Sphingobium yanoikuyae: one gene and its partner. The protein of the gene in region 1 binds, or shares a complex with, the protein of each later gene. Links are inferred from orthologs where the notes say so. Each region holds a gene or a part of one and is shown in the gene's direction. Other genes may lie near its edges.

Region 1 (4,255 bases):
TCGGCGACATAGTCCTGGCTCTTGTAATTGATCGCATGGGAAGCGCCCCATTCGAGCGCCTGCGCGCATTTGTCGTCGCTGCCGCAGGTAACGATGATCTCTATGTCGAACAGGCGGCAGAGCGAGATCGCCATGGTGCCGATGCCGCTGGTGCCGCCATGGACCAGCACCCGGTCGCCGCCGACCACATAGGCGCGCTCGAACAGGTTGGTCCACACGGTGAACAGGGTTTCGGGCAGCGCCGCCGCCTCGACCAGGTCATAGTCCGCGGGCACCGGCAGGCACTGGCCGGCCGGCGCAATCGCATATTCGGCATAGCCCCCGCCCGGCAGCAGCGCGCAGACGCGCTGGCCGACCAGCATGTCGGCGGACCGGCCGGCGGCGACGATCGTGCCCGCCACTTCGAGTCCGGGAATGTCGGATGCGCCGGGCGGCGGCGGATATTTGCCCTGCCGCTGCAGCACGTCGGGCCGGTTGACGCCGGCGGCGGCGACGCGGATCAGCACTTCATCCTCGCCGGGCACCGGCACCGGCCGCTGTTCGGGCACCAGGGCGTCGGGACCGCCCGGCACCGGGATGCCGATGGCCGTCATCTGCGATGGAATCGTGAAACTGTCGAGGATCATATGTGCCCCCCCGGGCCAGAGATATTGCGCCGCACCCAAAATCGACGGACGGAGCTTCGCTTCTTATTGACAGACTAGCCTACAGGGTCAACATTACCCTTTATGGACATGGACAATGATCTGCCGAGAAAGGCCGATGATCCGCTGGCCCAACTGCTCCGACAGGATCTGGGTCCCCTGTCCGTTGCGGAACTGGAAGCGCGCATCAGGGCGCTGGAAACCGAAATCACCCGCACTCGAACAAAAATTGAAAGCGCCGTTAACCATAAGGCAACTGCCGAGGCGTTATTCAAGCGATGAACCCGCGCCTCGCCCCTGACGGCCCGACCAAGGGCTCCACCGGGCATGGGCAGTCTGGCAATTCCGGCGGTCAGGGCCTCTCCCTTGAACCGTCGTCGAGCAATGCCGACATAAGGTTCAAGTCAGCCCCTAACCGGGGCCAGGAGTAGAAAAGACATGCCATCTTTCGCAGCCGCCCTTGAAACCACCCTGCACAATGCGCTGACCCATGCGTCCGAGCGCAAGCATGAATATGCGACGCTGGAGCATCTGCTTCTCGCGCTGATCGACGATGAACATGCGTCGAAGGTGATGCAGGCGTGCGGCGTGGAACTGGGCGAACTGGCCGATGCCGTCACCCAGTATCTCGACACCGAACTTGACAGCCTGAAGGTGGAGGGCGCCAGCGACCCCTCGCCCACCAGCGGCTTCCAGCGCGTCGTCCAGCGCGCCATCCTCCATGTCCAGTCGTCCGGCAAGGATGAGGTGACGGGCGCCAATGTCCTCGTCGCGCTCTTTTCCGAACGCGAATCCTATGCCGTCTATTTCCTGCAGCAGCAGGACATGAGCCGCCTCGATGCCGTCAGCTACATCAGCCACGGCGTCGGCAAGGGCACGCCCACGCCCGAGCGTCAGGAGACCAAGGGGGCAGCCGAGGAGGAAAAGAAGGTGCAGGACGGCAAGGGCAAGAAGGACAGTGCCTTGGAGCAGTTCACCGTCAACCTCAACGAGAAGGCGGAACGCGGCAAGGTCGATCCGCTGATCGGCCGGTCGTCGGAAGTCGACCGCACCATCCAGATCCTGTGCCGCCGTTCGAAGAACAACCCGCTTTATGTCGGTGATCCGGGCGTCGGCAAGACCGCGATCGCGGAAGGCCTGGCGCGCAAGATCGTCGAGGGCGAAGTGCCCGACGTGCTCAAGGAAGCGGTAATCTACTCGCTCGACATGGGCGCGCTGCTGGCCGGCACCCGCTATCGCGGCGACTTTGAAGAGCGGCTGAAGGCGGTCGTCACCGAACTGGAGAAGATGCCGCATGCGGTCCTCTTCATCGACGAGATCCACACCGTCATCGGTGCCGGCGCGACCAGCGGCGGCGCGATGGACGCCTCGAACCTGCTGAAACCGGCCCTGTCGGGCGGCACGATCCGCTGCATCGGGTCGACCACCTACAAGGAATTCCGCAACCATTTCGAGAAGGACCGCGCGCTGCTGCGCCGGTTCCAGAAGATCGACGTGAACGAGCCGTCGGTCGAGGATACGATCAAGATCCTGACCGGCCTGCGCACCGCGTTCGAGGAGCATCATCACGTCAAATATACGCCGGACGCGATCAAGGCGGCGGTCGAGCTGTCGGCCCGCTACATCAACGACCGCAAGCTGCCCGACAAGGCGATCGACGTGATCGACGAAGTCGGCGCGATGCAGATGCTGGTGGTGCCCTCCAAGCGCAAGAAGACGATCACCCCCAAGGAGATCGAGGCGGTCATCGCCACCATGGCGCGCATCCCGCCCAAGACCGTGTCGTCGGACGACAAGAGCGTGCTGGAATCGCTGACCACCGATTTGAAGCGCGTCGTCTTCGGCCAGGATCAGGCGATCGAGGTGCTGTCCTCCGCGATCAAGCTGTCGCGTGCCGGCCTGCGCGATCCCGACAAGCCGATCGGCAACTATCTCTTCTCCGGTCCCACGGGCGTCGGCAAGACGGAGGTGGCACGCCAGCTCGCGACCCTGCTCGGCATCCCGCTGCAGCGGTTCGACATGTCGGAATATATGGAACGCCATTCGGTCAGCCGCCTGATCGGTGCCCCTCCGGGCTATGTCGGCTATGACCAGGGTGGCCTGCTGACCGATGCCGTCGACCAGCAGCCGCACAGCGTCCTGCTGCTCGACGAGATCGAGAAGGCGCATCCCGACCTGTTCAACATCCTGTTGCAGGTGATGGACAATGGCCGCCTGACCGATCACCACGGCAAGACCGTCGATTTCCGCAACACCATCCTCATCATGACCACCAATGCCGGTGCGTCGGACATGGCGAAGGAATCGATCGGTTTCGGCGAACTGACCCGCGAGGATGTGCAGGAAGACGCGGTGAAGAAGCTCTTCACCCCCGAATTCCGCAACCGCCTCGATGCGATCGTGCCGTTCGGCTATCTGCCGCCGGAAATCGTCGCCCGCGTCATCGACAAGTTCGTGCTGCAACTGGAACTGCAACTGGCCGATCGCGACGTCCACATCACCCTGGACGAGGACGCCAAGGCCTGGCTCACCAAGAAGGGCTATGACAAGCTCTATGGTGCCCGCCCGATGGGCCGCCTGATGCAGGAAAAGATCAAGCAGCCGCTGGCCGAGGAACTGCTGTTCGGCAAGCTGGTCCATGGCGGCGAAGTCCATGTCCATATGAAGGATGAGGCCCTGGCCTTCCAGATCACCCCCGCCGCGCCCAAGAAGGGCGGCAAGAAGGGCGGCAAGGCCAAGGCGCCGGAAGGCACGAAATAAGCGGCTTCACAAACCCATGGGAAAGGCGGCTCGAGAGGGCCGCCTTTTTTTATTCCTCCCCGGCACGGGGAGGGGGACCGTACGCAGCACGGTGTGAAGGGGCACGCGCCACAAAGAGCCGCATCCCCGCGCCGTTACTCCCCCCTCTTTTGCCGTCATTGCCGCACAGGCGGCTAGCCCTCATCCACTATCTCCGTGCCTCCGCGGCTCCGCGCGAAAATGAATCACGCGGAGCCGCGGAGAAGAAAAGGGAAGGCCAACTTGGGTGAGTTTGAGACGGTCTGCTTTTGGAGAGATGACAAGCGATAGCCGACGATGCGCGGAAAAGTCGTTCGGCAATAATCACTTTGTTGCGGACATCGGCAACTCAAGTGTATCAAAATGCACATGTGCCGATATCGCTTAGCCCGTTTCATTTCGTTCATATTGAGCATCGCTGCGCTTTTTTTCTATGCGCCTTTTATATCAAAGGCGTTTGAAGAGATTGGCTTTTTGCGCTTCTTGCCGATTGGGATATGCCTCATTGTCGGTTTCGTCTTTACGCTGAGATGGATTGAAGACAGCATTGAGGGGAAGCGAAATGCGTCACGAGAGGTGCATAACTCGAATTTTCCTGTGCCCTCAGTGCGCGCCTCTGGGTGGGGCGATACCCTGATCGCATCTGAGACATCTATTGATGAAGCCTTTGAAACCACAAAGGGACGTAGGGACGGCATCATTGGTGTGGTCGATGAGGATCGCAATCAACTTATCCTTCAATGGAACAAGAAGGGTTGGGGTATAGAGTTAATTCCCAACGGAGAGCGCGTTCGCAAAATCGCTGTTAAGACTAATAATAAATTTTCGGGCAA
Region 2 (4,179 bases), 4.1 Mb from region 1 along the record:
TTCCTCGACGGGCGCTACATGGCGGCGACCTTCAACCTGCTGCGCGGGCGCGACCTCATCTGGAACTATGTGGTCAACAACTACCTGCTCGGCATGGACTATCCGCCCTTCGACCTGCTCTACTGGAATGGCGACACCACCAACCTGCCGGCGCGCTGGCATCGCGACTATCTGACTCAGCTCTATCGCGACAATATGCTGGTGGTGCCCGGCGCGATCAGCGTCGCGGGCACGCCGATCGACCTGACGCAGATCCACACCCCCGCCTATGTCCAGGCCGGCAAGGAGGATCATATCGCCCCGCTCGAAAGCGTGTGGAAACTGACCGAGCATCTCGCCGGGCCGGTGCGCTTCCTGCTGGCAGGCTCGGGCCACATCGCCGGCGTCATCAACCCGCCGGTCGCGCAGAAATATCAATATTGGACCGCCGATGCACCGCAGCCGACGCTGGATGATTTTGTTGCAGCTGCGCGCGAGACCAAGGGCAGTTGGTGGCCCGACTGGGCCGAATGGCTGCGCGGCATCGATTCGCGCGAGGTGGCTGTCCGCGGCGCGCGCAAGCCGGGCGGCGGCAAGCTTCGGGCAATAGAAGATGCGCCCGGACGTTACGTAAAAGCCCGTTAGAGGCGCGGATTTCAGCCATTCCCCATTGGCCGCTGATCAGTGCCAAGCCATCAATATGTCTGATTTGTTGCACTGCACAATGGGCCTTGTAATCCTTTGGGATAAGGCTTATTGTGCAGTGCAACAAACGGAGGATGGTCGATGGCCGTTACCCCTAAGTCTGCGCGTGCCAAGCCGGTCGCGAAAAGCGGTTCCGCAACCTTGTCTGCCAGTGAGGCACTCAAGGCGGCTGAGTCCGCCCTGGGTGAAAAGCCCGCGCCCAAAAAGCCTGCCCCGCGCAAACCCGTCGCCAAGGCTGCTCCGGCAAAGGCGTCCGCGCCCAAGCCGGTAGCAAAGAAGCCGGCGTCGGTCGCTGCTGCTGCTAAAGCCCCTGCTGCGGAACCGGCACCCGTTGCCGATCCGGTGGCGGTGGTCGCGGCGACGACGGCGGTGGATGCCGCACCCGAACCGATTGTTGAAGATGTTGAGGCGGTAGTGGCTCCGGAGCCTGTGTCCGCCCCGAAGACCAAAGCGAAGACGCTGCCTGCCACGGAAGGAACATTGATCATGAACGATATCCTCGAAACCGGTAAGAAGTTCGCCGAAGATACCAAGGCCAAGATGGAAACGGCCTATGCCGACCTGAATGAGAAGGCGAAGGCCGGTGTCGAAAAGTCGACCAAGGCGATGGAAGAGCTGAGCGACATCGCCAAGGGCAATGTCGAAGCGCTGGTGGAATCGGGCAAGATCGCGGCCAAGGGCTTCGAGACGCTGGGCCAGGAAGCCGTCGACTACAGCCGCAAGAGCTTCGAGAAGGCGACTGCCTCGATCAAGAGCTTCTCGACCGCCAAGACCCCGACCGAATTCTTCCAGCTGCAGAGCCAGTTCCTGTCGAGCAGCTTCGACGAGTTCACCAAGGAAGCCGCCAAGAGCAGCGAAGCCTTCATGAAGCTGGCCGGCGACATCAGCCAGCCGCTGACCGCGCGCGTGACCCTGGTCACCGACAAGGTGAAGTCGCTCGCCGCCTGAGGCGGGCTGATTTCACAGCCGAATTCCCGGGCCGATATCCGGCCGGGATGACGAACAAGGGCGGTGCTCCGGTCGGAGCATCGCCTTTTTTCTCGCCGGGGAAACGTGGTTACGCAGCGATGGCATGCGGTCGGCCCCCTTGCCTTGGCAGGACAAATCGCCATATTCTTCTGCATCATGAACCATCTCTTCAACGCATCGGCAGGCGCGCCCTTCAGGGCCGGTCCGGATCAGGACGATACGGGCGACAATGACCCGAACATCGGCGTCGCCACGCGTACCCGCACCCGCACCAAGAAGCCGTCGCTCTACAAGGTGCTGATGCTGAATGACGATTACACGCCGATGGAGTTCGTCGTGCATGTCCTTCAGCATTTCTTCCGCATGGACATGGAGGAAGCGACGCGGGTGATGCTGCACGTCCATCAGCGCGGCGTCGGCGTGTGCGGCATCTTCAGCTATGAAGTGGCCGAGACCAAGGTGAACCAGGTGATGGACTTCGCCCGGCAGAACCAGCATCCGCTGCAATGCACGCTGGAAAAGGCCTGATATCATCGGGTAAGGGCGCGCGCTTAACCTTTTCTTGGTCAGTGTAGCGCCTCTATTTCAATCAATTACATGATTGAAATACAATGTTTTTTCAGACTTATTCGGCATGAATGGTCCCGCTAAACGAAGTGGGGACTTCCAGCATGACGACTATCAGCAGTTACAACAGCATGACCATGCCGCCATCGCCGCGCATGTCGATGACCAATCGCATCGACGCCGCGGTGGAGGCCGGTTCCATCTCGGAAACGGATGGCGACGCGCTCGAAACCGCGCTCGATTCCATCGATTCCGCGCTCAACAGCTCCGCCAGTTCGGGCAGTTCACGGCTTGATCCGTCCTCGATGAAGGATCGGATCGATTCCCTGATCGACGAGCAGGTGTCGGCCGGCACCCTGACCGAGGATCAGGCGGCGCAGTTGCAGAGCCTCTTTGCCCAGGGACCGGGCGGCGCGGAGGCGTCGTCTGGCGACGAGATGAGCATCGACGGCCTGGCCGCCATGGACGGGATGCAGGGGCCGCAAGGCATGCGCGGCCCACCGCCGCCGCGCCCGGTCGAGGACAGCAGCGATGACGACAGCACGACCAGCGAGACGAGCGCGACCAGCGCCACCGATCAGCTGGATTCGATCATCGCCTTCCTCGAAAATCTCCGCTCCAGCCTCAGCCAGTCGCTCTACGGATCGACCAGCAGCGCCACGAGCAGCAGCAATAGCGGTCTGGTGGTCGACAGCCTCGCCTGACGGCGCGCCCTTCTGACGAGCGCGGGGGCTCGCAGACATCCGGCCGGCACCATGGGCTATCGCGCATGGGGCTGGCCGGATGAATTTTCACGATCTTGCCTTCGTTAATATCGGGGGCAGCATTTTGCCGCTAGAAGGGCGGCGTGACGCAGGAGACGGCCCCTTTCATCCACGACCTTGCCGTGATCGGCGGCGGGGTGAACGGGTGCGGCATCGCGCGCGATGCGGCGGGGCGGGGGGCCAGCGTGTTGCTGCTCGAACGGGGCGACCTGGCACAGGGCACTTCCTCGGCCTCGACCAAGCTCATCCATGGCGGGCTGCGCTATCTGGAACATCGGGCCTTCGGCCTGGTCCGCGAATCCCTGGCTGAACGGGAAAGGCTGTGGCGCATCGCGCCGCACATCATCCAGCCGATGCGTTTCGTCCTGCCCTGGGTCGAGGGGCTGCGCCCGCGCTGGCTGCTGCGCTTCGGCCTCTTCCTCTACGATCATATTGGTGGTCGCCGCGCCCTGCTGGCGACGGAGGCGATCGACCTGCGCCAGCATGTCGCCGGCGCGCCGCTGCGGGCGGGGTTCGGCCCTGCCTATGTCTATTCGGACGGCTGGGTCGACGACGCCCGCCTGGTCATCCTCAATGCCCGCGACGCCGCCGATCATGGCGCGGATATCCGCCCCCGCATGCAGGTGCTGCGGCTGGAGCAGGCCGGCGATCATTGGCGCATCCATGCGCGCGATGCGGCCGGGCAGGCGCAGACCTTCCATGCGCGGGTCGTGGTCAATGCCACTGGTCCCGCCGTGCTCGACCTGCTGGATCGGGCTGATCGCCGCGCCGATCGGCTCATCCGGCTGGTGCGCGGATCGCATATCGTCGTGCCGCGCCTGTTCGACCATGGCATGGCCTATTTCTTCCAGCTGCCCGACGGCCGCATCTTCTTCGCCATCCCCTATCAGCATCTCTACACGCTGATCGGCACCACCGACCGCGATCATCAGGATGGCGTCGATCCGATCGAGGCCAGTGCCGAGGAAATCGCCTATCTGTGCGAGGGCGCGAACCGCTATTTCGCCCGGTCGATCAGCCCCGCCGATGTCGTCTGGGCCTTTGCCGGCGTCCGGCCGCTGATCGACGATGGATCGGCCCGGTCGGAATCGGCGACGCGCGGCTATCATCTCGACCTCGACCGGGAGGAGGACGCGCCGCCGCTGCTCAGCATCTATGGCGGCAAGATCACCACCTACCGTCATCTCGCGGCCGA

What was found.
Region 2: the proteins of clpA (region 1) and clpS are in contact, whole or in part, in a solved structure (PDB 1LZW), measured with the Escherichia coli proteins. The link is inferred for Sphingobium yanoikuyae from one-to-one orthologs.

Annotation. Positions count from the first base shown.
Region 1 is NZ_CP139979.1:801,132-805,386, reverse strand. The notes cover bases 700-3,743. They hold clpA (ATP-dependent Clp protease ATP-binding subunit ClpA), read left to right. Parts: upstream 700-1,082; coding sequence 1,083-3,404; downstream 3,405-3,743. Other genes in these bases: U0025_RS03760 (DUF1192 domain-containing protein), read left to right, coding at 729-926. Also shown: U0025_RS03765 (NAD(P)H-quinone oxidoreductase), read right to left, coding at 1-626; U0025_RS03750 (hypothetical protein), read left to right, coding at 3,831-4,255. UniProt on the Escherichia coli protein: ATP-dependent specificity component of the ClpAP protease. It directs the protease to specific substrates. It has unfoldase activity. The primary function of the ClpA-ClpP complex appears to be the degradation of unfolded or abnormal proteins.
Region 2 is NZ_CP139979.1:4,907,072-4,911,250, forward strand. What follows is about bases 528-3,495. They hold clpS (ATP-dependent Clp protease adapter ClpS), read left to right. Parts: upstream 528-1,809; coding sequence 1,810-2,181; downstream 2,182-3,495. Other genes in these bases: U0025_RS22880 (PHA/PHB synthase family protein), read left to right, coding at 528-624; U0025_RS22885 (phasin family protein), read left to right, coding at 766-1,632; U0025_RS22895 (hypothetical protein), read left to right, coding at 2,325-2,924; U0025_RS22900 (glycerol-3-phosphate dehydrogenase), read left to right, coding at 3,068-3,495. Outside these bases: more of U0025_RS22880, read left to right, coding at 1-527; more of U0025_RS22900, read left to right, coding at 3,496-4,179. UniProt on the Escherichia coli protein: Involved in the modulation of the specificity of the ClpAP-mediated ATP-dependent protein degradation.